2 regions of the Thalassotalea insulae genome follow, and region 2 is predicted to be linked to the other one. Evidence: predicted binding sites of a transcription regulator. Region 2 holds the regulator's gene; the other holds the start of a gene.
What was found. The regulator sigma-54, encoded in region 2, starts transcription at its own class of promoters, with help from an activator protein. The targets are predictions, from matches to a motif close to GTTGGCACGNNNNTNGNNT.
Positions count from the first base shown of each region.

Region 1: the regulator sigma-54 is predicted to act here: its motif matches at 12,634-12,652, upstream of QQK06_RS03905 (FimV/HubP family polar landmark protein).

Region 1 is NZ_BSST01000001.1:819,141-835,135, forward strand. Features, by position in the region: gene QQK06_RS03850 (GGDEF domain-containing protein) at 1-121, shown strand, start outside; gene QQK06_RS03855 (Lcl C-terminal domain-containing protein) at 196-870, opposite strand; gene miaE (tRNA isopentenyl-2-thiomethyl-A-37 hydroxylase MiaE) at 1,093-1,854, opposite strand; gene QQK06_RS03865 (hypothetical protein) at 1,944-2,222, shown strand; gene QQK06_RS03870 (Yip1 family protein) at 2,453-3,052, shown strand; gene purF (amidophosphoribosyltransferase) at 3,122-4,639, opposite strand; gene QQK06_RS03880 (CvpA family protein) at 4,659-5,147, opposite strand; gene QQK06_RS03885 (SPOR domain-containing protein) at 5,231-5,845, opposite strand; gene folC (bifunctional tetrahydrofolate synthase/dihydrofolate synthase) at 5,854-7,119, opposite strand; gene accD (acetyl-CoA carboxylase, carboxyltransferase subunit beta) at 7,136-7,993, opposite strand; gene truA (tRNA pseudouridine(38-40) synthase TruA) at 8,181-8,963, opposite strand; gene QQK06_RS03905 (FimV/HubP family polar landmark protein) at 9,147-12,569, opposite strand; gene QQK06_RS03910 (aspartate-semialdehyde dehydrogenase) at 12,805-13,824, opposite strand; gene QQK06_RS03915 (4-phosphoerythronate dehydrogenase) at 13,853-14,992, opposite strand; gene fabB (beta-ketoacyl-ACP synthase I) at 15,324-15,995, opposite strand, start outside.
Region 2 is NZ_BSST01000001.1:1,375,298-1,391,292, reverse strand. Features, by position in the region: gene QQK06_RS06380 (ABC transporter ATP-binding protein) at 1-664, shown strand, start outside; gene yjgA (ribosome biogenesis factor YjgA) at 709-1,227, opposite strand; gene pmbA (metalloprotease PmbA) at 1,320-2,663, shown strand; gene mgtE (magnesium transporter) at 2,713-4,074, opposite strand; gene QQK06_RS06360 (HPr family phosphocarrier protein) at 4,263-4,541, opposite strand; gene rapZ (RNase adapter RapZ) at 4,556-5,410, opposite strand; gene ptsN (PTS IIA-like nitrogen regulatory protein PtsN) at 5,436-5,888, opposite strand; gene hpf (ribosome hibernation promoting factor) at 5,921-6,208, opposite strand; gene QQK06_RS06340 (RNA polymerase factor sigma-54) at 6,231-7,736, opposite strand; gene lptB (LPS export ABC transporter ATP-binding protein) at 7,793-8,524, opposite strand; gene lptA (lipopolysaccharide transport periplasmic protein LptA) at 8,521-9,045, opposite strand; gene lptC (LPS export ABC transporter periplasmic protein LptC) at 9,011-9,577, opposite strand; gene kdsC (3-deoxy-manno-octulosonate-8-phosphatase KdsC) at 9,574-10,122, opposite strand; gene QQK06_RS06315 (KpsF/GutQ family sugar-phosphate isomerase) at 10,122-11,087, opposite strand; gene QQK06_RS06310 (calcium/sodium antiporter) at 11,095-12,078, opposite strand; gene mlaF (phospholipid ABC transporter ATP-binding protein MlaF) at 12,397-13,200, shown strand; gene mlaE (lipid asymmetry maintenance ABC transporter permease subunit MlaE) at 13,197-13,979, shown strand; gene mlaD (outer membrane lipid asymmetry maintenance protein MlaD) at 14,030-14,500, shown strand; gene QQK06_RS06290 (MlaC/ttg2D family ABC transporter substrate-binding protein) at 14,518-15,246, shown strand; gene QQK06_RS06285 (STAS domain-containing protein) at 15,256-15,546, shown strand; gene QQK06_RS06280 (BolA family protein) at 15,586-15,843, shown strand; gene murA (UDP-N-acetylglucosamine 1-carboxyvinyltransferase) at 15,871-15,995, shown strand, end outside.

The DNA.
Region 1 (15,995 bases), 560 kb from region 2:
AGTATCAGTTGGTGTGGCAGAATATCAAGAAAGTAGCACCTGGAAATCGGTATTTGAAAAAGCAGACTCTGCACTTTATCAGGCAAAAAATGCCGGCAGAAATTGTTGCATTGTTATGTAGTGGGTTAGCGAATACCCCGATTGAAACTAAAAAAGCAAGGTTAATAGCCTCGCTTTTTTAGTTACTGCATGAAATTAAGAATTTCTGCGACGCGTCATTAGCAGCCCCATCAGACCGAGTGCTAACATCGCACCGCTAACAGGTTCAGAAACGCTAACACGGCCATCGTGCACTAGCCAGGTTAATCCACCACTACCGCTTGCTGCCCGATGTTGTTCTCCATTCCCCATAGAAAAACGCCAGCTGTCGTAATCGTCATCAAACATGCCAATATAAGGATCAGAAAAATAACTTGCTGAACGTGACAGGTTGAAAAATAAATCAATATTGGCATTGTTTATCAATGTTGCAGCATCAGTACCTGCCGCTAAACCAAAATTGTTATAATACATATAACCTAGTTCACTGCCTGTACAATTAATACCATGTGAATAAGCGTCATTATCTGAATAATTAGCAGAGCATGATGGATCTATAGCTAAGGTTGTTGGCAGTCGCCATTCTGTATACCCTAAATATGAAAAATCACTAGCAAAATCAGCAGCGTCACCGTAAGTTGAAACGCCAAATTCATGTTCACCAGCAGTTAAAGCAATATTCGCATTCTGCAGCCAAGTGATGTTTAATACATCATCATAAATAGTGCCATTGCCATTATCGATCAGTCCAGCTGTTGAAGATAAGCTGACTAAAAGTGATACTGCTAAGGCGCTAGATTGCAGAAATTTTTGTGAGATTAGTTTTGTCATTATCTATCCTTGTGTTTTCCGTTTAAATATCACTGCTCTTTATTGAAGTAATCTACTCTGCTTCTTAATAAGCGCCCAATGAAAGCAAAATTGACACCTAAAAGTAAGATGCTAGATATTTAAAGGGTTCACCAAGGAATAAGACTATACAAATCAGTTAAAAAATAAAAATATGTAAAAAAATCTGACAGTTAAAAATTATTTTTAACTGCTATTTTCAAATTATATTACAGGCACGCCACTATGGAATTTAAAGTCTTCATCCTCTGATGAGATGAGTTCAGCTTCCCGTTCACCGAAGAACTTCACTCGCTCCGATATATCACCACCAGCTATTTCTTCTGCCAATGCTAGGTAATCTTGATAGTGGCGTGCTTCAGAGCGAAGCAATGAGATATAAAAATCCCCTAACCTTTTATCAACATGAGGAGCGAGCGTAGCGAACCGTTCACATGAACGAGCCTCGATATAAGCGCCAATAATGAGCTTGTCGATCATTGCATCTGGTTCAAATGTTTTGACGTGTCGTAACATGCCTTTTGCATAGCGGCATGGGGTAATGCTTTGATACTCAATACCATACTCATCCATGATTTCAAGCACTTGGTAAAAGTGATGTAACTCTTCTTTTATCAACAGAACCATCTTATCAATAAGATCTTGCCCATATGGTGTATCTGACTTAGGGATCACAGACTTAGTTAAATTGTTCTTTGACGGTAATGTGCGCCAATCGCCTTCCCTTTTATAGATAAGCGTTTCAAACGGCCTCAACCACGCCAACAGTGCATCACCACTTTCTTTATCTACTGCATACTTACGTATTAGAAACATTGCAGATTGTGCCGCCTTTAATTCACAAATCAAATGATCAATAAGCAACATAGGTAAATTTTCTGGCTTTTTAGCCTCTGCTACCCAAGCGTCTGGCGTTGAACATTGTAAAAATTGCTTAATGGGTGCTAACAAATGATTTGTCGACATAAAATTTTACTGCTGAAAATGAATAGTGCTATTTTAAAAGCCAAATAGTTGAGATACTAGTAGCTATCATTAATTTATTATCAGAAATCATGAAACAGCATAAAGCTCAAGATTTAATTGATAAGCATCATAAGCTCATTCACAGTGAAAATTTAAAGGTTGTCTCACATGTACAGCGTGAACAAGATGACTGGTTGTTAAACACCATAATGATAGAAAATATAGATGTACCATTTAAATATAAAAGAAAAAAGCATTATCGTTCTTTACAAGGACAACGAGTAAACCTGACTTATTATGCTACAACAGAAAATATCGCTGGCTTTGATATCGAGATAATGAAAGTTGTCAGAGTTAAAGTTGCTTAATAGCGCCATTAGTTCTAATTAAGTATAAAATTCAGTGATTTTAATTATAAAAAATAACTATTTGCCTATTCACACGATTATTTTTCAATCAACTCTTGACGAAAGCTTCGACATCTTTCATAAATAAGATATCAACAATAAAAAACGAATGTTGATCTTAACGCGCAGCAGATAATAAAAATTCAAACTGTATATGCGTATTTTTTGGGGACAGAGCAAGAGGTAATTTTATGATCTTAAATCATATCTGGGGGCTATACGCTCATCCAAAGGAAGAATGGCAAACCATCGAAAAACGTCATGAAAGCTTAATGTACAGTGTCGTTCATATTTTAACAATCGCATTAATACCAGCAATTTGCAGTTATTATGCTGCCGCTCACATCGGCTGGTCTATTGGTGCAGGTGATGTCATCAAAATCTCAGAGCCCCACGCAATTGCGATGGCCGTTGCCATGTATGCAGGCTTGATTGCTGGCGTTTTTGCCTTAGCATATTTGATCCAATGGATGGCAAAAACTTTTGACGCATCACCGGATTTTACCCAGTCACTTGAACTTGCCGCTTATACCGCCACCCCACTACTTATGGTTGGTTTGACGACGCTTTATCCTGTTTTATGGTTTGTCGCATTAGCAGGTTTAGCGGCATTAACTTATTCAGTTTACCTTTTATATTCTGGTGTACCTATTATGATGAACATTCCAGAAGAAAAAGGCTTTATCTACGCAAGTTCAGTAGTAACTTGCGGATTAGTCTTGTTAGTGTCGTTAATGGCAATTAGCGCTATCATGTTCAGCATGGGATTTGGCGCAGAATACATTTCTTAATAACCACTGTTAATAAAAGCAAAAAACGCTCCTTAAGGAGCGTTTTTTATTGCAACGAAAGTGAGCGCTTTATTCCGCCCCTTCATTATGCATATCAATAATAGAGTCAGCATTTTTATCCGATAACTCTTTACTCTCATTATTTCGTAATGCATCCAGTTTCTCCAGGTAGCCCTGATCTATATCTTTAGTGATATATTGACCATCAAACACTGAAGTTTCAAACTGCTTAATATCCGGGTTTGCCACAGCAACAGCCGCTTCTAAGTCAGCAATCGATTGAAAGATCAACTTATCAGCACCAATCAATTGGCAAATATCATCCAGATCACGGCCATGAGCAATCAACTCAGTAGCACTCGGCATATCGATACCGTAAACATTAGGGAAACGAATCTCAGGCGCTGCAGAGGCAAAGTACACTTTTTTCGCACCAGCCGCACGAGCCATATCTATGATTTGCTCTGATGTGGTGCCACGAACAATTGAATCATCAACAAGTAAAACATTTTTACCCGCAAACTCAGTTGAAATAGCATTTAACTTACGACGGACAGATTTTTTACGCATTTCCTGGCCCGGCATAATAAAAGTACGGCCAATATAACGGTTTTTAACAAAGCCCTGACGGTAAGGTAAATCTAAGGTTTGGGCGATTTGTAAGGCACTATCACAAGAAGTTTCGGGGATCGGAATAACCACATCAATATCTTCATCTGCCCATTCTTTTGCAATTTTTTCACCTAGCTTTTTACCCATCTCAACACGAGAACCGTACACCGAAATCTTATCTATTGCTGAATCAGGGCGGGCAAAATAAACGTATTCAAAAATACAAGGGTTAAAGCTCGGATTTTCCGCACATTGCTTGCTGTGCAGTTGACCATCTTCAGAGATAAAAATTGCTTCACCAGGTGATACATCACGCACAAAAGTAAAATCACAGGCATCTAATGCCACAGACTCAGACGCTACCATGTATTCTGCGCCCTTTTCTGTTTCTCTTTTGCCAAACACTAATGGTCGAATACCATTAGGGTCACGAAATGCAACCATACCGTTACCGATGATCAGGGCAACAGTTGCGTATGCTCCACGAACACGTTTATGTACATTGGCAATCGCTTTAAAAATATCATCAGGTGTTAATTCAAACCGTCCGCCTTGCTGTAATTCATGACCTAAAATATTCAATAAAATTTCAGAATCAGAAGTGGTATTGACATGACGACAGGCTTCTTTATATAACCAATCTTTCAATTCATCTGCATTGGTCAGATTACCATTATGAGCCAACGAAATACCGAAAGGAGAGTTAGCATAAAAAGGCTGAGCTTCCGATGAACTTGAAGTGCCTGCGGTAGGATAACGAATATGACCGATGCCGATATTGCCCTGCAGTCTCATCATATGACGTGTATGAAACACATCTTTGACCAAGCCATTAGCTTTTCGCAACCTAAAGGTATTATCGTGAATGGTAACGATGCCAGCTGCATCTTGCCCTCTATGTTGTAGTACCGTTAAACCGTCATATAATGATTGATTAACCGGTGTATTACCTACAATGCCAACTATACCACACATGGTGTTTCTCTCCGCCGAACTAAGCTTGATTTAGAAAACTGGATGATTGTTTGAGATATTCAAAAAACCATTCAATTATTAATGTAAATTCTGGAATTAATTGAGAACTTTGCCACCACTGACTAGATGATGAAGGGGTAAACGCATCGATAAAAAACAATACCGCGCTAACTATTAATACACCACGCAGCGCGCCAAAAACAATGCCCAACACCCTATCTGTACCTGAAAGTCCTGTTTTAGCCACCAATTGACTAATAACATAATTAACTAATGCGCCTAAAATAAGCGTGGTAATAAATAAAATGGCAATAGCAGCGCCATTACGTAAGAAAGCATCGGAGATATTGGTAAGAAGAGTGGCAAGTTTGGCGTAGAAAGTACTGGCAATAAAAAAGGCACTTATCCAGATAACCAGCGACACAGCTTCTTTGACAAAGCCACGAACAAGACTAATTAACGTTGAAATACCTATGACAGCCAAAATGGCATAGTCTATCCAAACCATAAATCGAGAGTTCTCAATTAATATTACTCGTATTTGAGGCGCGCATTCTATCAGAACGACCGCTCAAAGTACTAACATTATTATTATTTTGTCGGTGAAAATCTGGCGACTTTTCCTTCCACCTGAGTTAACTGTTTCAATTCAGGTATCTTTTTCTCAAGGCTGGTTTTAATTAATTCCGGCCCGACAAATACCTTAGTTAATGTCCCGGTTTTGGTCTTAATAGGGCGAGTAAACGCCTTATAACCGGCTTTAGTTAATTTATTCACTAGCTCATCAACATTATTTTTATGACGAAAACTACCTAACTGGATCACCCAAGCCTGATTAGCAACCGCTTTTGCTGGTAGTGAATCACTTTTAACACTTTGAACTTGTTTAAGCTGATCAGATTTAGCTAATGGTTTCACTGCAACCTTCTCTGTTGCTATCTTCTGCACTTCATTATCAATCGACGCTTCAGAGTCATCGTCAACGGCGGTTTCATCCACCAATTGCTCCTTAGCTAGCGATGATAGTTTATCCTCGGGGAAGTCATGATTTTTGGGCTTAAAATCTATAGTAGGTGCAGCAGGAATAGGTTCAAACTCTTCCTGATAGGTTTTCTTATCTCCATCAAGTAGATCAGGTAAAAAGATAATTGCGATTGCCGCAACAATAACGGTACCGACTAATCTATTTTGAAACGGTGTAGACAAGAGAACTCCTAATTATACAATGACTTGACTTGTGCAACGGTAACAAAAGATCCAAAAACTAAAATAAGATCCTGCTTACCCGCGTGAGCTTTTGCCATTTTATAACCCTCACTCACATTGTCAAAAGATAATAAATTTTTCGCATCTTGCTCAGTAAATACCTCACGTAGCTGAGCAGCGTTAGCCCCTCTTGCAACATCTAATGAGCAAAGGTACCAATGATCAATATAAGGTATTAATGGCTTAATGGTATTAACTATGTCCTTATCTGACAGCATACCGACGACTGCATGTACTTGCTTAGCACTTACCTCTTTTACTTGGTCCGCAAGATAGCGTGCTGCCAATGGATTATGACCAACATCTAACATCACCTGACAACCATCTACTAAGATTTCAGTTCTGCCGGCGACTTTAGTTTGCTCAATGAGCGTAATAACCTGCTGATTACTAAGCTCTATCGCTAAAAGCTTTAACACCATTAACGCCGTAGCAACATTGTCTTGGGGAATATGAGGGCGTGGTAACAGCTCATAGATCACTTGCTCACTTTGCCAACGCCAACGATTACCATCTTGTTGCGGCTCAATAGTAAATTGGCGTCCACGACAGTACAAATTAGCACTCAATTGCTCACCATAAGATAACACCGAAGCTGGCGGCTGCTTATCACCTATTACCGCGGGTTGCTGTGGCCGAAGAATACCCGCTTTTTCTGCGCCAATGGCTTCCCGGGTATTACCTAAAAATGCCTGATGATCTAAATCTATGGTGGTGATGACTGCAATATTCGCATCGATAATATTAGTGGCATCCAGCCGCCCACCTAAACCAACCTCTAAAATAATAAATTCCGGTTTAACCGACATGAGCACTAACAATGCGGCCAGCGTGGTGTACTCATAGTAAGTTAAAGAGATTTCAGCTCTCGCCTGCTCTATTTGCTCAAACGCCCTAACTAATGGTTGGTCCGCAACATCCTTCTGATTAATTCTTAAACGTTCATTAAATTCTGTAATATGCGGAGAAGAATAGACAGCAACTGAACGCTGCTCCATTAACAAGGCGTTTTCGATAAACGCACAGGTCGTACCTTTACCATTAGTACCAGCAACAGTCACCACTTGAGCAAATGACAAATCAATAGCTAAACGCTTTGCCACGACAGCAATACGTTCAAGCCCCATATCAATTTCACTTGGGTGAATACTTTCTAAATAATAAAGCCACTCATCGAGCGTACGCTCAGAGTGGCTTTTAATAATTTCGCTCATAAAGTAATTGTTAACGCTAGCTTGCTTTTAATTCCTGACCAGTAAACTTCGATAATAAGCGCGCTAAAGTATCACGCATTTCCCGGCGATCGACTATCATGTCAATTGCGCCTTTTTCGATTAAGAACTCACTACGCTGGAAACCTTCTGGTAATTTTTCACGAACCGTTTGTTCAATAACACGTGGCCCAGCGAAACCAATAAGCGCTTTCGGCTCAGCAACATTAACATCGCCTAGCATTGCCAAGCTGGCAGAAACGCCCCCCATAGTAGGATCGGTTAATACTGAAATATAGGGTAAGCCTTTTTCGCTCATTTTCGCCAACGCAGCACTGGTTTTAGCCATCTGCATCAGTGAAAATAAGGCTTCCTGCATTCGGGCACCACCACTGGCAGAGAAACAAACAAAAGGTAAGTTATGTTCGAGACAATATTCAACCCCTTTTACAAAGCGTGCCCCTACTACCGAGGCCATAGAACCACCTAGAAAAGCAAATTCAAATGCCGCAGCAACAATTGGCATACCGTGTAATTCACCTTTCATTACCACTAAGGCATCTTTCTCATTGGTTGCTTTTTGCGCCGCTGAAATCCGGTCTTTATAACGCTTAGAGTCCTTGAATTTTAGAATATCCTGAGGCTCAAATTCAGTTCCTAACTCTACACGTTCACCAAGATCTAAAAAGCTTTCGATACGCTTACGGGCACTAATGCGCATATGGTGATCACACTTAGGACAAACCGACATTTGACGGTCTAATTCAACTTTATAAAGCACCGCATTACAGGAAGTACATTTGCTCCAGACACCTTCTGGAATATTACGTTTTTGAGTCGATTTTGCTTTCGGGAGAATCTTTTCAATCCAGCTCATAATTTCACTTTTGCCTATGCATGAGAATCATTTAACCGCTAATAAATAGCCATTAAATTGTAAATTTTTATAATATCTAAGTATAACCACTAATTAGACCATATTTTAACGTATTATGGATAGAAAAAACTGGTCTGTTTTGTAAAATTTTATCGGGTAAAAATTTAGGGCTTTGTACAATAAACAACTAATCTAAAAATAATGGTCCTAATGTCCGCTTTGGTAAGGCAAATTCTGCTGGATATTCAACATCAACAAAATACAGCCCAGCCGCAGGTGCTGTGATACCCGCCAGACAACGATTTTTTGCTTCCAGTACTTCCTTGATCCAGCTAATCGGCTTAAGTTCTTGCCCCACCTTCATTAAACTGCCAGCGATATTGCGCACCATATGGTGTAAAAACGCATTGCCTTTTACATCAATAATAATGTAATCCCCTTTTCTGGTAACATTACAATGCAATAAGGTTCTGATTGGAGAATGCGACTGACAATGTACAGTACGAAATGAAGTAAAGTCATGCTGCCCCACTAAAAATTGTGCCGCTTGATGCATTAGCTGTTCATTTAACGGGTAATGACAAAAACTCAAGCCATGACTCAAAATAGCCGAACGCAGATTATTGTTATAAATAATATAACGATAACGACGAGCGGTAGCGCTAAAGCGCGCATGAAAATCCTCAGTCACTTGCTGACACCATGACACCGCAACATCCTTGGGTAAATTAGTGTTAACACCAAGCGTCCAGGCTACGTCTTTACGTACTTTAGTGGTATCAAAATGAACAACTTGATTAGTCGCGTTAACTCCGGTATCGGTACGCCCAGCACAAACGACCTCTATCGGCTCAGCAGCAATTTTCGATAATGCTTGTTCTAATGTCTGCTGAACACTGATCACGCTTTTCTGACGCTGCCAACCATAATACTGGCTACCATCATATTCAATACCTAAGGCGTAACGCATTCGTTCTCCCGTTATCTCTCATCAACACATCCCAATTAAATAGTTATTTTAATTGGTATCACTCGCATAAAAATCCGCGCGCATTATCCACTATTTGTTACAATTTTGCGAGTAACACCATCAGTATTAAAAAAGGCCAAAGTAGTCATACTTTGGCCTTTTTTAATACTGACAAATTAACAGTTAATCTAGATCATCCAGCAGTTTTTGTGCTTGCTGCTGCTGCTCTGAATCACCGAGCTTTAATACATCCTGCAAGATAACTTCGGCATTTTCGTTATCCCCTATTTCCATATACACTTTCGCTAAATCCAGTTTAGCCGCGACGCCACTGTCATCTTCCTCATCAACATCAACTTGATTAACATCTGTGGTAAATTCAGGAAACTCTCCTAATCCGACATCAATATTAGTTTGCTCATAAGGTTCTGTTTGTTCATCTGAATCATCCTGTGTATCAGAAATTAATTCATCAACCGAGATAAAATCACGTTCATCTTGGCTCACGTCTGATTCATTGTCTAACTCATCACCAATAGTAAACTCTTGTGCTTGATCATCACTCTCTATGTCAACACTGGTATCACTACCAGGTGGAGCTTCTTCTTCGATATTAGCCAGCAACTCATCAAAATCTACATTATCCAGCTGTTCAATATCATTAATTTCCAAAATATCGCTATCATCAGCTTTACCTTCACCAGTTTGTTGCTCTTCCGCTAACAAATCAGCTAACACTTCACTGTTGGTAAAATCTGGTGGTAATTCATCTTCAGAGGTTTCTTGCTGCTCGTCCTGCAATAACTGGCTTAATGTCGACTCATCAAACTCACCAGATACTTCATCTAAAATACTGTCATCTATTGTCGACGAGTCATCACTAGGTGCCTGTTCACTTGACAAAATATCATCGCCAATATCTAACGGCTCATCATCAGATTGACTGCCCTGCTCAACATCAGCAATAAGTGCATCAATATCGAGATCATCATCGATCACTTGTTGAACGGGTTCATCATCACTATCATCGGTATCTGTCGCTTGTTGCTGAGCTATAGCGCTTAAATCTGCCGATAGAAATGGAGCAACATAATCATCGCTAAAATTAGCAATTAACTCCTGATGGTTATCCTGCGGCTCAACCTGATCTTCAGTTGTTGCAGACGAACTAGGTTCAACCTCTCCTAATAACGCATCAATTTCGCTTTGGTCGCTAACCTCTAGATTTTTATCTTCTTTGCGCTGTTCTGCTGCCGAAGATACCGGCTGATCATCGTTAATTGAATTGAGTAAGGCGTCAATATCATCGGGATCGCTCAGTTCTGCATCATCCGGGATATCATCCGCGGCTGGCGCTTCACTTGTAGGTTCTGCGCTATCTCCTGCCATCGAATCCCCTGTCATAGATTCCATCAAGGCGTCAATATCATCGGGATCGGTTAGCTCTGCATTATCCGGGATATCATCCGCGGCTGGCGCTTCACTTGTAGGTTCTGCGCTATCTCCTGCTATCGAATCCCCTGTCATAGATTCCATCAAGGCATCAATATCATCGGGATCGGTTAGCTCTGCATTATCCGGGATATCATCTGCGGCAGGCGCTTCACTTGTAGGTTCTGCGCTATCTCCTGCCATCGAATCCCCTGTCATAGATTCCATCAAGGCATCAATATCATCGGGATCGGTTAGCTCTGCATTATCTGGAACTTCATCCGCGGCTGGCGCTTCACTTGTAGGTTCTGCGCTATCTTCTGCCATCGAATCCCCTGTCATAGATTCCATCAAGGCATCAATATCATCGGGATCGGTTAGCTCTGCATTATCCGGGATATCATCTGCGACAGGCGCTTCACTTGTAGGTTCTGCGCTATCTCCTGCCATCGAATCCCCTGTCATAGATTCCATCAAGGCATCAATATCATCGGGATCGGTTAGCTCTGCATTATCCGGGGTATCATCCGCGGCTGGCGCTTCACTTGTAGGTTCTGCGCTATCATCTGCCATCGAATCCCCTGTCATAGATTCCATCAAGGCATCAATATCATCGGGATCGGTTAGCTCTGCATTATCTGGTACTTCATCCGCGGCTGGCGCTTTGCTTGCCATAGAGTCCATTAAGGCATCGATATCATCAGGCTCTGTCAGCTCTTCTTCACCTGAGACTTCAACAATATCCTCAGCGTCATCGCTTCCGGTTTCCATCAGCAATTCATCGAGCGCATTTTGATCAAGCTCACCGCCTTCTAACTCTTCGACGATTTCATCATCATTTTCTTCTGGCTCACCAACTTCTTCATCGATATTTGACAGTAAAGAATCCAGATCTCCCTGATCTAACTCTCCGTCTAGCAGTTCTTCATCTGGTTCGAGCTGCGCATCATCAACATCGTCGAGTGAAATTTCTTCCAGATCATCGAGATCGCCTAAATCATCCAGATCATCTAAATCGTCATCGAGATGTATGACATCATCGTCGAGTAATTCATCAGCTAACGAATCGATATCGCCACCTAATAAGTCATCATTGTCATCACCCTCAGCGAGATCAATCGCCAGCTCATCGTCCAACGATAATTCATCATCCAAAGATAACTCGTCGTCTAACGACAATTCATCATCAAGTGTTAACTCTTCACCTTTCTTATTTTCTTGCTGTTTTTCCGGTTTAGCTGCTGCAATTTTTCCTAACTCAAACTCTGATGTATCGGCATCAGCATTCGCTTGTTTTTTCTTCCTAAAGAACAGGAATATCCCGCCAGCAACCAGTGAAGAGGTAAACAATAACGTTAATACAATAAACCAAGGACTATTAATAAAGCCGTTATTTTCCAATTCTAGACGCTGTTTTTCTAATAGGCGTTCTTGTTCACGAGCTTCGGCTTTATCTAATAACGCCTGCAACATCGCATTAGTATTCATTAACTGCAGCTCAACTTCTTTCCCTTTTGCCACTTCCTGCTGCATTTCGCCTAATTTATCGTTAAAACTATTTAGCTTGTTACGTAACTCTTCATTCTCTTTTAAAATCGCCTGCAGGCCATCAATCGAGTCCAATACATCATTTTGAATAGTGGCTAATCGTTGTTTTTGTGAATCATCATAACTTTGCAGCTGATTATTAATTTCACTTTTTGCTTGCTCTAAATCTTTCTTATTGACTACATCGACGGCAGGTTTTATTTCCTTAGGCTTAGAGGCTGCAGTTTTCGCCACCTTGCTTTGCCACTCCTGATCATCTTGATCCGATTTTTTTTGCGCTACTTGTGGATTAATCGCCGCAATTTCCTGCGGCGTTGGTAGTTTAAGGTATTGTCCGTCAATTAAATGATTGAGGTTATTATCATGAAAAGCTTGTGGATTTTTTTCATATAATGCCTGCATGACCTGATAGACAGAAAACGCTGGGTCTGGTCGCACCTGCAAAGCAATATTCCATAAAGTATCTTTTGACGTTATCGGGCCATATTGCTCAAAAGGAAATTGATCACTGGATTTTGGACCTCGAATACGGATCCCACCTTCTTCGGCAGACCATGAGACAGCGCTAAAAGAACTAATACTGATAATTAAAACCTGCCACAGGCACAGGCGTAACAGTCGTTGCATTAAGGTTTCCTAATTATTTTTATCTGACGCCAATAGTTTGGCACAACTAAGTCCAGATAAAACAAAGCAAAAAATATTCCAAACAAGTATATCACAGCCAAACGACTATAATATTCCCTGTCAAGTTAACCTCAGTTATAACAAAAAAACTCGTCGTTAACTATAACGACGAGTTTTTATTTTTCTTTAATAAATCGAGTACTTAGCTATTACCCGATAATTTATCTCTAACAGATCAAGATAAATATTCTTTTACTAATAATTCTGCGATCTGAATACTGTTAGTTGCTGCGCCTTTACGAACGTTATCGGCAACAATCCACATATTAATACCATTATTATGGCTAAGATCTTCACGAATACGGCCGACGAATGTCGCATCAACACCGCTGGCTTCACCAATTTGCGTTGGAAAATCTTCATCCTTTTCACAAACTTCAACCCCTGGAGCCTGCTTAAGAAGCTCTTTAACTTGCTCTGCAGAAATTTGCTCTCTGGTTTCGATATGCAAGGCTTCACCATGGCCAAAAAATACCGGCACACGAACTGCAGTAGGATTGACTAAAACATTCTCGTCACCGAGTATTTTCTTAGTTTCCCACACCATCTTCATTTCTTCTTTGGTGTAACCATTTTCCATAAAGACATCAATTTGCGGAATCACATTAAACGCGATCTGACGAGAAAATGCTTTTGATTCAATCGGCTTACCGCTTAACAGATCCGCACATTGTTTCGCTAATTCATCCATCGCTTCTTTACCGGCACCTGAAACCGACTGATAGGTACTGACATTTACCCGTTCAATACCTACTGCATCATAAATCGGTTTTAATGCCACCATCATCTGAATGGTTGAACAGTTTGGATTAGCAATAATATTACGATTACGATATTCCGCTAATGCCTGTGGATTAACTTCTGGCACCACTAGAGGCACATCTGCTTCGTAACGAAATTCTGAGGTATTATCGATAACAATACAGCCAGCATCACCTGCAATTGGCGCAAACTTTGCCGAAATGCTACCACCAGCAGAGAAAAATCCTATTTGAGCTAAGCTAAAATCAAAGGTATCAGCATCAATCACTTCGATGGTTTCACCATTAAACTCAATCGTTTCACCAGCTGAGCGAGCGCTCGCTAACGGGTAAAGTTTATTCACAGGAAAATCTCGTTGCTCAAGAATTTCCATAATGGTTTTACCAACCAATCCTGTTGCTCCTAATACGCAAACATCAAATTTCTGTGCCATGCCCTTCTCTCAATTTTAACTTGTTAAATTACCGTAAATTACCGAAACCAAGCCGATGTGCAAATGCCGACTGGTGCTGTTGATTGCTGCTAACGTTAACCGATGAAAACTCCCTGCGAGCAGGGTAAGTTTTACGTAAAAGATCAAACGCTAGTGCAGTTTCCTGTTGATGACCTATTTGCTGACGAAATAACGCGTCATCGCGCCTGACATCGTAAACCATTTTAACCAGTTGGTTTAGTAAAATTTCGTCAAATCCTTGGTTTATTTCAATATGACTTATTCCAGAATCAGGTAAAAAATCCGTCAGCGACTTTTCAACAGGTTTATTTAATAAACGAGATAATGCCTGATAGAGCATTTCCGTACCACGCGCTTTGCCTTCCAAACTATAACCAGCAATATGTGCAGTTGTTATCTCACAGTAGGAGATCAGCTCAGTTAAAATTTGCGGTTCGTTTTCCCAAACATCGAGCACCAATTTTACTCCATGTCCCCGCTGTTTCATTTTCAACAAGGCTTGGTTATCTGTGACTTCCCCTCGGCAGGCATTAATTAATATCTGTTTAGAAGAAAGTTGTGAAAGTCGCTGCTCATTTAGTAAATGATAAGTTGGATAATCACCCGACGTAGTTTTAGGAACATGCAGCGAAATAACATCACACGCTAATGCCTGCTCTAACGCAACGAATTCCCTTTGGTCATTGTCATTTTGCGCTAGTAATGGATCACATAATAGATAATTTACTCCAATAGCATCTAGCTTTTCGCTTAATCTGCTCCCGGTATTACCCGCGCCAATAATACCCACCGTCAGGTCTTGCAATACTAGTTGATAACGCTCTGCCAACACCACTAATGACGATAACACATATTCAGCAACTGAAATCGCATTACAACCCGGTGCAGCACTAAAGTTAATGCCGCGCTGCCGTAAATAATGTTGATCAATATGATCGACACCTATGGTCGCTGTGCCAACGAATTGTAGTTTATTATTCGCCGCTAATAAGCTTTGATTGACCTCAGTAATAGAACGAACTAACAGCACGTCAGCCTCTGCAACTTGCTCTGTGGTCAAGGTTCTGCCGGCAAATGCCGTTAGTTCGCCAAAGTCACTAAAAAATTCACGGGCAAACGGCATATTTTCATCGAAAAAGATTTTCATTAACTTTATGACTTTTATATATTAATTATCAAACACAGGTTGCAGATCACCCAAAAAACGATGGTATTTCTACACGCTCATCGATAGCTAGGTTTTCTCTGGAACAAAAAAAACGACCGTACATTATCAGGTCTGGCATCTTGCTTCTCTCTACCTCCGCGTCCATGCACCCTGTACATATACGCTCCTGTTCATCCATGAACCCACGTTATACCGTACATCCTGTACATATACGTTCCTATTCATCCATGAACCCACGTTATACCGTACATCCTGTACATAAAAAAAGCCGTTAACGTAAGTTAACGGCTTTTATACAGACCGCTAACGGTTATTTGTATTTTTTCATTACTAAGGTCGCGTTAGTACCACCAAAACCAAAGCTGTTAGACATCACTAAATCTAACTCCGCTTCACGAGTTTCAGAAACAATATCAAGCCCTTGGGCCTGCTCATCTAACGTTTCAATATTAATCGATGGTGCAATAAAGTTGTTTTCCATCATTAATAATGAATAAATGGCTTCATGAACCCCGGCAGCACCTAAAGCATGACCTGTCATTGCTTTAGTGGCACTGATCGCTGGTGAATCATTACCGAATAATTCCTGAATGGCCCCTAATTCTTTAACATCACCAACTGGGGTAGACGTACCGTGTGTATTAAGATAATCAATTTTTCCTTCAACACCATGCATCGCTTGCTGCATACAACGTACCGCACCTTCCCCGCTTGGGGCTACCATGTCATAGCCGTCAGAAGTCGCACCATAACCAACAATTTCAGCATAAATATGCGCGCCACGAGCCAAAGCGTGTTCAAGTTCTTCGACAACCACCATACCGCCGCCGCCAGAAATAACAAAACCATCGCGGTCAGCATCGTAAGTACGAGACGCTTTGTCAGGTGTATCGTTATACTGAGTAGATAATGCCCCCATAGCGTCAAACATCATCGCTAATGACCAATCTACTTCTTCGCCACCACCAGCAAAAACAATATC
Region 2 (15,995 bases):
CGTCAGAGATTTAACTTTTACCCGGGGTGATAAAACGATTTTAAACAAGGTCAATTGTCGGTTTGGCAGTAAGGGGCTATACCTGCTGTTGGGTGAGAGCGGTAGTGGTAAATCCAGCCTGTTAAATCAATTTTTGGGCTTTTATCCAGAAACGTTTGAGCAGGTTCTGATCAACGATAAACCTTTAACTGCCTATAACTTATTATCGGTGCGGCAGGCATTTGCCTGGGTCGATCAAGAACCTAAGCTGCTACATGCCACCATTAGAGATAATTTAACATTAGGGCTAGATACACAGGTCAGTGATGAAAAGATTTTTCAAGTGTTAACTGTGGTTGGTTTAGATAGCTGGTTACAACGCATCAACAGGAATTTGCAGTTAGTGGTGTCAGAGCAGGCGATGCAATTCTCGGGTGGCGAAAAGCAGCGTTTTGCAATTGCGCGTGCGTTGTTGCGTCAGGCCAAAGTGTTGTTGCTGGATGAACCAACTTCCGCCTTGGACGAGGCTAACAAAAAAGACCTGATGGCCCTGATCAGAGAATTGGCGGCTACGATGCCGGTAGTGATGATCAGTCATCACCTGGAGCTGATGGAGCCGGACGATCAAGTGATAGAAATGGCTGCAGGCGAAGTGATGACGACTATGGATAGAAAGCTGGCTTAAGGCGAAATGTCCAGCCAGATATTAAGGGTCTGGCTGGGTAATACTTAATTTGTGATATGTGATTTCAGATAAGCGAGCAGTTCATTAAAATACTTGCCCGGTTTTTCCGCTTTTTGTTCTTTACTGGCCTGACGAATTAACTGACGCAGTTTTTGGCGTTCCATTGATGGATTTTCTGTCAGTAATTCTTCTATTACTTGATTATCAGCATTCAGTAGCTGATCACGTAAATCTGCCAGTTGTTGATGACGGTTAGATTCTTGTTGATGTTTATTCGCCATAATATCTAGCGCTTTGTGAATCGGCTCCAGATCAGTTTCGGTTAATACTTTAGCCATAAAACGGACATGGCGACGTAACGCTTCCGGCTTATTTTTAATTTTATCTGCCAGAGTTAATGACTCCAACAGCTCTTCAGTAAAAGGCACCTTGCTTCTCTGGTGCTTACTGAGTTTCACCAAACTAAAAGCAAACTCTTGCATGGCGTGCATTTCACGCTTTAAGTCGGTTTTACTTTTATAATCTTCATCGAATTCATCGATATCGTGCGCAGAGTGGGGCATAATAATAACAATAGATAATTTAACCTTGTATTGTGCATTATACATCAAACTCAGTTAGGCACTCTAGCAAGAAATAAGAGATATTCATTTTAATGACAGATTCAATCAGTATTCCCAAGCAAATGGAACAAGTAGAAAGTCGTGTTGCCGAAGTATTGGCGTTAGCTAAATCCTTAGGTGCCGATGGCGCGGAAGTGGCAATGAGCAAGCAACAAGGCTTAAGTGTCAGTACTCGTTTAGGTGAAGTTGAAACGGTTGAATTTACCAATGATGGTGCGCTTGGTATTACCGTTTATCAGCAGGGACGTAAAGGGAGTGCCTCAACCGCTGATTTATCCGACAAAGCGTTACACCAAGCAGTGCAAGCAGCTGTGAATATAGCTAAATATACCTCAGTTGATGAATTTTCTGGCTTGGCAGATAAAGAGTTACTGGCAATGTCGCCTCCCGATCTGGATTTATACCATAGTAAAGAATTATCAACCGATAGTGCAATTGCGATTGCTAAAGAATGTGAAAATGCAGCATTATCGAGTGATAAACGTATCACTAATTCAGATGGTGCGACCTTAGCATGTTTTGAAGGCTTTAAAGTTTATGGCAATAGCCATGGACAATTGGTTGGTTACCCAAGCTCTCGTCATACCTTAAGCTGTGTGATGATAGCCAGTGAAAATGAAGATATGCAGCGGGATTATGCTTACACTATTAATCGGGATTTTAACTTACTGGAGCAGCCACAACAGGTTGGTATAAACGCTGCTAACGAAGCGATTTCTCGTTTGCATGCAAGAAAAATAGCTACTGCTAAGGTACCAGTAATGTTTCGTGCTGATATTGCGAATACCTTTTGGGGCCATTTTATTGCGGCGATCAGCGGTGGCAATTTATATCGAAAATCATCGTTTTTACTCGATGCGTTAGGACAACCGATATTTCCTGAGTTTTTAACTATTGAAGAACAACCGCATATTAAAAAGGCATTAGCGAGTAGTTCGTTTGATAATGAAGGTGTTGCCACAGTCGACCGCGATATTATTAAAGCGGGTGTGTTGGAAACTTACCTTTTAACCAGCTATTCCGCGCGAAAACTGGGTATGACAACTACAGGTCATGCTGGTGGTATTCATAATTGGCAGGTATCAGCAAACGGCGGTGATTTTCAACAGATGCTAAAACAGTTAGGTACTGGTTTATTGGTGACCGAACTTATGGGGCAAGGGGTTAATGTTGTTAATGGTGACTACTCTCGCGGAGCTGCAGGTTTTTGGGTGGAAAATGGTGAGATTGCTTATCCGGTCTCAGAAGTAACTATTGCAGGTAACTTAGCGGATATGTTCAAAAATATTGTTGCTGTTGGTAGTGATACTGACGTCAAAGGCAGTATTCGTACCGGCTCTATTATTGTTGATCAAATGCAGATTGCTGGTAATTAACTTAGTATATTCTAGCTTGCTTGTTACAGGAACTTAGCGCAAGTATTTGTTAAGTTCCTAAAAATAAAGTGGCGGTGCCAAGAAAAGCAAAAATACCGACGACATCAGTAATAGTGGTTAAAATTACGCTACCAGCAAGCGCTGGATCTATATCCATTTTCTTTAAGATTAATGGAATACTAACTCCAGCAATACCCGCCGCAGTTAAATTCATTAGCATGGCAAAGGCAATGACCCCACCTAACACCATATCTTGCTTCCATAGCGCGACCACGGTAGCGATTAATAACGCCCAGATAATACCGTTGAGAAAACCAACCGCTAATTCTTTATAAAGTAATGCTTTTGAGTTACTTTCGCCGACGTGACCCAAAGCAATACCGCGGATCACCAGAGTTAATGTTTGATTGCCAGCTACGCCGCCCATACTGGGTACCAGAGTATTTAAAATCGCGAGAATGGCTAACTGACCAAGAATTTCTTCAAACATGCTGGAAACGGCAACCGCCATTAAGGCGGTAACTAGGTTGACACCTAGCCAGATTGAGCGCTGTTGAGTACTTTTTACTATCGGTGCGAAGGTATCGGCTTCGTCATCTAGACCCGCCATACTCATCATCGAGTGTTCTGCTTCTTCCCGAATAATATCAACGACATCATCAATAGTAATACGGCCGAGTAAGTGTTTTTCTTCATCGATAACCGGCGCAGAGACCCAGTCGTAACGTTCAAATAGCTGTGCGACTTCGGTTTCTGGCATCTCGACATTGATAGCGGTGATTTCTTCGTCGATTAAGCTGGAAATAACTTCTTCTGGCTTGCTGGTTACTATTGCGGTCAGTGAAACCGCACCGATAAAGTGATCTTGACGATCGACGACATAAAATGAATCTGTAGCTTCCGGTAGTTCGCCTTTAAGGCGTAAATAACGTAATACCACATCAACGGTGACATCTGGTCTGATAGTCATGGTATCGGTATTCATGATACCACCGGCGGTATCTTCTTCATAAGATAACGCGGTTTCTACCCGACTTCTGTCCTGAGAGTCCATCGAGTTTAGCACTTCCCGATAAACACTGTCTGGCAAGGTACGTAATACTTCTGCCAGATCATCGACATCCATGCCTTCGGCAACAGCGGCTAGTTTTTCCGGACGAATATTTTTCAGTATGCCTTTACGAACTTCTTCATTCAGTTCTTCTAAGACTTCACCATGATGATCGTGATCGATGAGTTGCCATAAGATAGTACGGCTTTTTGTCGGGGAAGATTCTAAGATCAGAGCGAGATCATAGGCGGGCATGTTTTGTAATAACTTACGAACATAGACAAACATACCGCTACCAAGTGCTTCATTGACTTGTTGTAGGCGTTGTTGGCTGTATTCTTGCTCTGAAATTTCCGGCATATATTGCTATCCTGTGCCGTTATAAAACGAAATTCGAAAATTGAAAAACTGGGCCGAAATTACGAAACTCGTCGAATAATTATTGGTTGCCCAGTGAGTGTAAGTCTATCTCAACTTACTGGTTTTATCAGCTTTTTTATTAGTTTATCTGAAAAGTTTTATCTTGAAGCTGATTGTCGGTGCTAAAATTATTCACCTTCATCAAATTTATCGGTGAATAATTGACAGACGTCGGCTAATGCTTGTTCGGCATCCTGGCCTTCGGTGATGATAGTAACCGTTTTCCCTTGTCCGCCGGCTAATAGCATTAAGCCCATAATACTGGTAGCTTCTGCTTGGTTATTATCTAGTTCAATGATGACTTTGGCATCAAATTTTTGGCTCAATTGGGCTAGTTTAGTGGCGGCTCTGGCGTGCAAACCAAGTTTATTCGAGATAGTTAATGATTGTTGTAAGCGTTTTGTCATTTACTTGCCTTACATCAGGTACTTTTGACTTGTAAATCTCGGTGACGGGCCTGAACATCTTTGCGATCTTTTTTCAGGTTGGCTGCGAGCAATTCTGCTATGTATACAGAGCGGTGTTTACCACCAGTACAGCCGATAGCGATAGTAATATAACTGCGATTATTTCGCTCTAAATGTGGTAGCCAAGTCATCATAAAGCTATTGATTTGCCAGATAAATTTAGTCACTATTGGCTGGCTGGCAAGAAAGTCCTGTACTGGTTTATCTAAGCCGGTATATGGCTTGAGGTCTTTTTCCCAAAAAGGGTTGGGAAGAAAGCGCGCATCAAAAACAAAGTCAGCGTCTTTAGGGATGCCGTGCTTATAGCCGAATGACTCAAATACCACTACCATGTTTCCTGTGGTTTTACCCAAAATGCGTTCGCGAATTAAATCTGCTAGCTGGTGTGGTGTTAACTGGCTGGTATTAATGTATAAATTGGCGCGGCTGGCTATTGGCTCTAAAAGCTTTTTCTCCAGCGAAATAGCTTGATCAAGAGCGATATTTTGTTTGATCAGCGGATGTAGTCGGCGCGTTTCACTGAATCGTCTGATCAGGTCGCTATCATCCGCATCTAAGTAAACGATACTTAGTTCTACGGCACTAGGGAGATAATCTATGATCTCTGAAACATCACTTGGTTCTGCCGGCAGGTTGCGAACATCAAGGCTTACTGCGACTGTTTCATAGTCGTTGATCACCGTATGAGTTAATGCTGGCAGTAAATTTACTGGAATGTTGTCAACGCAGTAGTAACCTAAATCTTCTAGAACGCGAAGAGCTACAGTTTTACCAGAGCCAGAACGGCCACTGACAATCGTGAGTTTCATTAATATTGATTTCCTTTTAGCCGTGTTAACAGTTGTCTTTGATTAACTGATATAATTCGGCATTACTTTGACACTTTCTTGCCTGTTTGCATACCTGTTTATTACTAAAGATTTTTGCAATACTTTGTAATGTCGATAGGTGTTGCTGGCAATGTTCTTCAGGTACAAATAGCGCGATAAAAATGTCGACCGGGCGGTTATCTATGGCGTCAAAGGCAATGGGATTTGCTGATGTTGCCACGATAGCAATCACTTGCTCTCCGTGTGGTAATCGTCCATGTGGAATCGCAATACCGTTACCTATGCCGGTTGAGCCCATTTTCTCTCTGACCAATAAACTTTCAAGTAACTGATAAGTGTTGTAGTGAGTGTTGGAGGCTGCTGCTTTTTCACACAGCGTTTCTAGCATTTTCTTTTTGCTAGTAGCAGGAACTGCACACATGGTGCAGTCCTGAGTAATGATGTCAGATAAATTCATAAGGTTCTTTCGAATTTGACATAAAGAATGGGTTAGTGCTGATTAAGCTTACCCTTATATTTTAATACTTGTTTATCCAGTTTACTGACTAAGGCATCAATAGAGACATACATGTCACCATTTTCAGCTTTAGCGTGTATTTCGTTACCGTTTAAATGCACGGTTGCTTCGGCGATTTGATTTAGTTTTTCTACGGTTAGCACGACATGGACATTATTAATATGATCAAAATGTCGTTCTAGCTTTGCAAACTTGCTATGAACAGATTCGCGTAATGAGTCGGTAATTTCTACATGGTGACCGGCAAGATTAATTTGCATAAGCTTAAATCCTTATTGTTAATTAAAGAAGACTCTTACGTTGGTTCGACGGAGGAATAGACAAAGATTCACGATATTTGGCTATAGTGCGACGAGCAACGTTGATACCTTGTTCAGCTAATAATTCTGCCATTTTACTATCGCTTAATGGCTTAGCTGGAATTTCTGCTGCCACGAGTTTTTTGATTAACGCGCGAATTGCAGTAGAAGAGCACTCTCCGCCATTTTCGGTACTGACATGGCTGGAGAAAAAATATTTCAGTTCAAAAATCCCTCTTGGGGTATGCATGTATTTTTGGGTAGTTACACGGGAAATGGTCGATTCATGCATATCAACAGCTTCGGCAATGTCATTTAGTACCATAGGGCGCATGGCTTCTGGGCCGTGTTCAAAAAAGCCTTGCTGACGTTGTACTATGCAATTGGAAACTTTTAATAAGGTATCGTTTCTGCTCTCCAGACTTTTAATAAACCATTTCGCTTCCTGCAGGTTAGAGCGAATAAACTGGCTGTCACTGGATGACTTCATTGAACGTGCCATTGAAGCATATTGTTGATTAACAGAAAGTTTAGGTGCTGTATCTGGATTAAGTTCAACTACCCAACGACCGTTTTTCTTCTCGACCGAGACGTCTGGAATAACGTATTGCTCTTCGCTTTTAATAACACTGTCGCCAGGACGAGGATCTAATGATTGAATGAGTTTAATGACTTCTCGCAATTGATCTTCTTTCAAGCGGGTTTTACGCATGATTTGTCGATAATCACGGTTACCTAATAAATCTATATGCTCAGTAATGATCTGCTTGCTTTCTGCTAGCCAAGGCGTACTTTTATCAAACTGATTCAGTTGGATCAATAAGCACTCAGGGATCGAGCGAGCACCGACACCAACGGGATCAAACATGTTAATGCGCTTGAGTACGGCTTCCACTTCGTCTAATTCTACGCCTTCATGGCCAAGAGATTCTAAAATGTCTTCTGCCGTTACCGTTAAGTAACCAGCATCATCGATGGCGTCAATAATAGCCGTGGCAATGGCTAAATCTGTTTCACTAAAAGGTGTAAGTTCCATTTGCCAGCGCAGATGATCTTGAATGGAATCTGTGGTTTCACCTTGGTAAGTATAATCTTCAGAAGCAACGCCTACGCCTGAACTAGATACACCGGCACTAAAAGATTCGTCCCAGGTAGTATCAATATTTAATTCTTCCGGGATATCCGATTTATCCATGGCTTCTGTAGTGCTGATTTCATCTGCAGTAGGTGTTGAATCTTCACTACCATCGGATGAGTCATTGTTTGGTGATGAACTTGTGGCGGAAAAAGCTTCTTCTAAATGATCGGGCTGCGATTCCTGATTGTTTGGAGTTGATTCATCGACCTCTAGTAAAGGATTGCTTTCTAACGCTTCCTGAATTTCCTGTTGAAGATCCAATGTGGATAATTGCAGCAGTTTGATTGCTTGCTGCAATTGTGGCGTCATTGTAAGTTGTTGTCCAATTCGGAGCTGCAGACTAGGGCGCATTAATGAATATATTTCCTGTTAATTGTTATCATTATCTTCTCTGGAGCATATCATAACTATAGCGTGAATTGCTCACCAAGGTATACATCTCTTACTTGTTGATTAGCAAGAATTTGATCTGCATTGCCTTCGGCGATTAATTCGCCATGGCTGACAATATAGGCATGCTCACAAACATCTAGTGTTTCTCTGACATTGTGGTCTGTGATTAAGATTCCAATGCCTCGTTGCTTTAAGTGTAGAATAATTTTTTTTATATCTCCTACTGAGATGGGGTCGACACCGGCAAATGGTTCATCTAACAGAATAAATTTTGGTTCTGCGGCTAATGCTCGGGCAATTTCAACTCGGCGTCGTTCACCACCGGAAAGACTCATGCCTAAATTTTCGGTAATATGGCCAATATTAAACTCTTCGACCAGGTGCTCGAGTTGTTCTTCCCGCTCCACTTCAGAAAGTTCTTTTCTGGTTTGCAGAATCGCCATAATATTTTCATAGACAGTGAGTTTACGAAAGATTGACGCTTCTTGAGGTAAATAACCTATGCCTTTACGCGCTCTTTCATGCATTGGCAGTAAAGTAATATCTTCATCATTTAAGGTAATAGTGCCACTGTCATTGTTAACCAGACCTACTATCATATAAAAAGACGTGGTTTTACCGGCACCATTTGGCCCTAGTAAGCCAACGATTTGCCCTTCTTTGACTTTCATGCCAACGTTTTTGACAACTTTTCTACCTTTATAGGATTTGGCAAGGTTTTGAGCAATTAAAGTAGCGCGAGTCATTTTTTCTTCTTATCTAAAGCTTGTGGCTGTAATACCGTTTGAACGCGTTCGTTGCTGTCACTATTTGCCAGTACTTGTTCGGTCAGAAAGTTATAAGTAATAATGCTACTACTGACTTTACTGCCTTCCTGACGTAACTCGGCATTACCGGAAATAATAACGGTATTTTTACCTGGTTGATATTTGATTTCATTGGCTTGCAGATAAATAGGCGTACCATCTTCTAATGTTTGTTTAAATGTGGCGGGATCGCCTTTGGCAATATAGGTTTTATTGTCGGTTTTCGCTTCAGTTAGTACTTGCACTAGATCAGCTTCAATTATCAAAGAACCTTGAGTGATGACAACATCATCAATATAACTGAAGATTTTATTTTTGAGATCTGCTGCCTGACGAGCGGCATCAATTTTAATTTCTTGCTTAAGATCCGATTTTTCTGCGTAGGCTTGATTCACTAATCCTAGAAAAACACCGAAACTGAGTAAGCTATTTCTGATGATGTTGATAAATGGTTTTTTCATGGTTTGTTAGTGTTACTTGTTTAGTGTTTAAGTCAACTATCAGCCCTGAGCCTGTCATCAAGAAATCTTTTCCTTTAATCTCTATCTTATTGTTTGAGCTAATAATATTTGTTTTTAAGTCCAATTCTAAATATTTTCCATTAATTTCCTGAATTAAACTAGTGTTATCTGTTGCAACGAGTGTGACTCGATTTTCCAATTTTACCCTATTGTTATTGTAAAGTGTGCCTTCATTTGCAGTTATTTTCCATGGAGAATCGCTATTGTTTGGATATAAGGTATATTTAGGGAACTCAAAGTGTGTGACCGCTAAACTGGCATAATGTTCCATTCGAGCTGCATCGATAATATAGGATAACTCTCCTTGAGGGTTAAAAGTTTCGCTATTTAGTGATTCAGCGATAAAATCCGGCGTAATGTCATCTTCTATGAACGTATCTTCACCAACGCTAGTTCGATGCCATTCTATGATGCTATAGGCGATAATAGAAGCGAGGAAAAATAGGAGTGCCAGCGTATTGGTTTTATTCATATACTGGCGCCTGAGGCATATTGTAAACTATCCTGACTTTGCATGATCAGATCACAGCTTTCTCGTACAGCACCAAAGCCACCTCGGGTAACAGTGGTGTAGTCGGCGCACGATAATATGGCAGGGTGTGCATCACTAACCGCGATACTTAAGCCTACAAATTCCATACAGGAAAAGTCAGGCATGTCGTCACCAATATAGGCAACCTGTTCTGCTGAGAGCTTCAGTTTTATCATAATGTTTTGTAGTGCTGGCAGTTTATTTTCTTCTCCTTGCACTATGTGTTTAACATTTAATGCGCTCATTCGGGTTTGTACAATGTTAGATTGTCTGCCTGTGATCACGGCTACATCGACGCCACTAGCACCTAAGGCTTTAATGCCGTAACCATCTTTGGTATGAAATGCTTTGAGTTCTTCACCATTATTACCTAAGTAAATGCGACCATCAGAAAACACGCCGTCGATATCGCAGACAAAGAGTTTAATTTTTTTAGCTTTGGCAATAATGTTATCTGCAACTTCACCATATAAGGTCTGTGCCATTAAAGTACTCCTGATTTGAGTAAATCATGCATATTCATTGCACCGATCGGTTGATTATTTTCATCAGTGATGATTAAACCGTTAATTTTTTTATCTTCCATAATTTTTAATGCCTGAGCAGCGAGCATATTCTTATTTGCTACTGTCGGGTTCTTCGTCATTACCGAGGCTATTTCATCTTGATGAATATCAATTTTTTCATCCAATATCCGGCGTAAATCACCGTCAGTAAAGAGGCCGATCAGCTCGTTGTTGTCATTAACTACTGCGGTCATGCCCAAACCTTTGAGTGACATCTCTACTAATGCTTCTTTAATTTTTGCTTGCGCAGTTACCAAAGGTAAGCGTTCACCTTCATGCATTATGTCTTGCAAACGTAATAACAAACGTTTACCTAGGCTGCCGCCTGGATGAGAAAGGGCAAAGTCATCGGCGGTGAATTCTTTGGCGTTGAGTAAAGCCACCGCTAACGCATCTCCCATGACTAACGTTGCTGTAGTGCTGGACGTCGGTGCGAGTCCTAACGGGCAGGCTTCTTGAGAAACCTTAATACAGACATGGGTATCTGCCAACTTTGCTAAAGTCGATTTTGGATTACTGCTCATGGCGATTAATTTTGCGCCAATACGTTTGATCACCGGAATGATCGCCAGTACTTCACCTGTTTCACCTGAGTTTGAGATGGTTAATACCACATCGTTGGCAGTGATCATGCCGAGATCGCCATGGCTGGCTTCTCCAGGATGAACAAAAAAAGCAGGGGTTCCGGTACTGGCTAATGTTGCTGCTATTTTGCCGCCAACGTGTCCAGATTTACCCATGCCAATAACGATAACTCGCCCCTGACAATTGAACATTAGCTGGCAGGCTAGTTCAAAACCATCATCAATAAATTGTGCGAGTTCAGCAATGGCTTGTTGCTCAATTGTGATCACTTGTTTAGCTAATTGCTTAAAATTTTTCATAGCGTTATTAGTTCTTTAATTGACTAAATAATAGCAGTTGATAGGCGATAAATGTCAGCAACAATAATAACCCTTTAAAGCGGGTGATCCTGAAATTGCCAAATCGACGACTAAAACACAGAATAAATAGGAGAAAGGTGACACCAAGCATGTAAGGAGCATCGCGTACTGAGGCATCTTGGTCTATTTCACCAGGTGCAATAACGCCAGCGAGTGATAAGACCGCCAAAATATTAAAAATGTTGGAGCCAATAATATTGCCTAAGGCCAGATCGTCTTCTTTTTTGACAATACTCATAATACTGGCGGCAAGTTCAGGTAAACTTGTGCCGATAGCGATAACGGTTAAACCGATCACTAAATCGCTAATACCAAATGCTTTTGCGATAAAAACAGAAGCATCAACCAAGTAGCTGGCACTTAATGGCAGTAATATTATACCTATGACTAGCCAGAGCACAGCGGAAGGGGTACTAACTGCCTCAGGTAGCTCCAGCTCTGCCTCGATGATCATTGCGTCGTCTATTTTGTGCTCTTTTGCTCGTTTTAAGGTGATGAACAGCAAGGTAAAAATATAAACAAAGAAACCGGTAAGTAACACTAAACCTTCAGTGAAACTAAAATTGTGATCGGCAAGCATCCAGTAAGCTAATGCGGTAATTGCCAAAATTAGCGGAATTTCGCGTTTGACCGTGCTTGATGAAACGGAAAGTGGATGTAGTAGTGCGGTGATCCCTAATACTAGTGCAATATTAGTAATATTGGAGCCAATAGCATTACCTATAGCGGTATTGGGATTGTCGTTCAATGAAGCCGTGGCGGCAATCATCATTTCCGGCGCCGATGAGCCCATAGCGACTATGGTCAAACCGATGATCATCGGTGATATACCGACATTTCTGGCAAGTGAAGAAGCACCAAAGACAAATTTGTCAGCACTCCACACTAAGGTAACTAATGAAACTAGTAAGATTAATATTTGAACAAACATTAAATACTCCGAATATTGAGGCTGAATTGTCGCTGGTTGTGGATGAAAAAAAAAGGGGAAAATCAAAAAATGTTAAAGAATGATAGTTTTTAATGGTGAACGAGAAAATATTTCCTAATTATCAGGTCTATCAGTAGGTGGTATGTGAACGATGCAATAGGTGTGATATTTTGCCAACTTACACTTTTTTACGTTTTTACACGTTTTCTTACGTATTTTAAACATAATAAGTTGTTAATTTCGGATGAAGTCTGGGTGCTGCTAGGGTAGAATTCGCTCTTTGTAAACAATAGTTAAACGCGGCGATCTAAAATAAACATGTCAGAAATTCTGGTTGATATTCAAAATATGACGTTTAAACGGGATGAACGTATCATTTATGATGATATTAGTTTAACCATCCCGAAGGGAAAAGTGACGGCGATTATGGGACCAAGTGGTATAGGTAAAACTACCTTGCTGCGTTTAATTGGTGGTCAGTTAAAGCCAGAATCTGGTCGAATACTTTTTGATGGTCAAGATATTCCTACACTATCTCGTCAGGCGCTTTATGAGGCGAGAAAACGCATGAGTATGCTTTTTCAAAGTGGCGCTTTATTTACCGATATGTCGGTGTACGACAATATTGCCTTTCCGATGCGTGAACATTCACAACTTTCGGAAGCTTTGATTGAAAAAATGGTATTAATGAAACTGGAAGCTGTGGGATTACGTGGTGCCAGGTTTTTAAAGCCGAGTGAATTATCCGGCGGTATGGCACGTCGTGCAGCGTTGGCAAGAGCAATCGCTTTAGATCCTGAACTTATTTTATACGATGAGCCTTTTGCTGGTCAGGATCCAATATCGATGGGGGTGATTGTCCGTTTGATTAAAGCGTTGAACGATGCATTAGGATTAACTTCGGTTGTTGTTTCTCATGATGTCCCTGAAGTGATGAGTATCGCTGATTATATCTATATTATTGCGGAACAGAAGATTATTGGTCAGGGAACGCCTGAACAAATTACGCAGCAAGAGTCGCCACTAGTGCAGCAGTTTGTAAAAGGTGAAGCGGATGGTCCGGTACCGTTTCATTTCAAATCAGCTCCATATCAAGATGAATTATTAGGTAAAAACGCATGATAGTAAATTCGTTGACTTTGTTAGGGCGTAAAGTAATCGAGCGTACCAGTGCGTTAGGACGAGCGATCTTGATGTTAATGTCGGCATTGCTACATATGCCTAACCCTCGTAAAGGCATACCGCTGCTGATTAATCAATTATATTCCGTTGGGGTTTTATCGCTCATTATTATTATCGTTTCCGGTACTTTTATTGGTATGGTGCTGGCGCTTCAAGGCTATACTATTTTGGTCGGTTATGGTGCTGAAGCAAGCCTTGGTCCAATGGTAGCCTTGTCGTTATTGCGCGAACTTGGACCTGTGGTTGCTGCGCTATTATTTGCTGGACGTGCTGGTTCAGCATTAACGGCAGAAATTGGTTTAATGAAAGCAACAGAGCAGTTATCCAGCTTAGAAATGATGGCCGTTGATCCATTGCGTCGAGTGATAGCGCCACGTTTTTGGGCGGGTTTTATCTCTTTACCCTTGCTGGCGGCGATATTTTCTGCGGTAGGAATTTTAGGGGCGCATTTAGTTGGTGTCGACTGGCTTGGCGTTGATAGTGGCACCTTTTGGTCGGTGATGCAGTCACAAGTCTCATTTCAAGATGATGTTTTAAATGGGGTGATAAAAAGTGTGGTTTTTGCCTTTGTCGTTACTTGGATTGCGGTTTATAAGGGATATGATTGTGAAGCAACCTCTGAAGGTATCAGCCGGGCAACAACCGCAACTGTAGTGCAGTCGTCACTATTAGTGTTAGGGTTAGATTTTATTTTAACGGCATTGATGTTTACAAAATAATTGGTTTTGTAATGTTTTTAAGTTTTAGTTTTTAGTACTTGGTGGATGACATGGTGTCAAAAAAAGTTGAATTATTGGTTGGATTGTTTGCTGCTATTGGTATCGTAGCATTGCTTATGCTTTCGTTAAAAGTTGCTGATAGTGGTATTTCTGGTAATGGTGAAACCTACAACCTTTATGCAAAGTTCGATAATATTGGTGGTTTAAAAGTACGTTCTCCGATTAAAGTCGGTGGGGTTGTCGTTGGACGGGTTAGTAAAATCAGCCTGGATGAAGAAGATTATACTCCTGTGGTTACTTTGGAAATTTACGCACAATATAATAATTTTTCAGAGGCAACTTCAGTCTCAATTTTAACGGCGGGATTATTAGGGGAACAATATATCGGGTTACTACCTGGCTTCATTGATGAGTCGGTAGAAACATTACAGGCCGGGGATTTTATTGAAGATACTAAGCCAGCGTTAGTGTTAGAAGAGTTGATCGGACAATTTTTATTTAGCCAGGGGAATGGTGATTAATGATGGGGGATAAATCAATGAGTGGTAAAAAAATCGCCGTAGTGGCATTCGCTGCAATGTTTTCCGGACAAATAGTAGCGGCAGATGGAGCAAGCGTATTACCAGATGGAGCGACTCAATTACCACCGGCAGCGATGACTATATATAGTAGTCTAGATGGCGGTACATCCGGCATTGCTACTAAAGTTGATAAGAAAGACCCATATGCCATGGTGCGGACTGTTGCTGATGCAACTTTTAAGCGTTTTGCTAACGAGCAAAGCACGATTCAGCAAAACCCTAATATTTTAAAAGATATCGTGCGTGAAGAATTAATGCCTTATATTAATTATCAATATGCGGCGTTTAAGGTAATTGGTAGTAACTTTAAAAAAACGACTAAAAGTGAACGTGCAGATTTTGTCCCGGTGTTTCGTGATTATTTAATTACTTCTTATGCGCAGGTATTTACACTTTATAATAATCAGGAAGTGAAGTTCGCACCGGCGAAAGACTTTAGCAAAGAAAAAGTGGTTGCGGTTAAAACTACCGTAATAGAGCCGGGTCGTGAGCCGATTGATATTTCTTTTCGCGTCAGAAAAAGCAGAAAGACCAATGAATGGAAAGCCTATGATATGGTGGCGGAAGGCGTTAGTTTGTTAGATAGCAAACAAGCTGAACTAGGTAGCTTGATCCGTCAAAAAGGCTTGCCGCATGTCACTGAAATGCTGAAAGCAAAAGCCAGCAAAGACATTGTCTTTAAGTAAGGCTTCTTTATGTTAAAAATAACTCAACAGCAGCAGAATTTGATTTTAACGGGTGAATTAACGATTCACTCGATTAATACGCGCTTTGAAAAAAAATCAGCCGCATTGCTTACTGGGCAAACTCTGCGCGTTGATTTATCTGCGGTTACTAAAATGGATAGCGCAGGTTTGGCCTGGTTGTTATTGATGTGTGAGTTGGCTGCTAAGCAGGGCATTGAATTAAAAATTATCAATCTTCCCGGAGACTTGGTTAATTTAGCTAAATTAACTGCGGTTGATTCTTTCTTGCCAGTGGAATAACACATATAATCATCCTAATTTGAATATTGGGAGAAGTATGTGGAAGTTTCTGAAATTGAAAAACTGATCAATGACGCATTAACTTTAGATGAGTTACATGTAAAGTTTGATGGCTCACAATGCGTCGTTATTGCCGTTGCGGATTTTTTTGCTGATTTAAGCCGCGTCAAAAGACAACAAGCCGTTTTTGCCCCACTTGCCAGCGTGATCAACGACGGCACAATACATGCTGTGACTGTCAAAACATTTACCACGGCAGACTGGCAGCGTGAAAAAATGTTTAATCTCCCGTTATAACCTTAGCTAATCACAAAAGAGACTCACTTGGACGCATTTAAAATTATTGGCGGAACACCGCTGCATGGTGAAGTTGTTATTTCGGGGGCTAAAAATGCTGCCTTACCGATATTAATGGCGACCTTATTATCTGAAACCCCGATCACTATTAC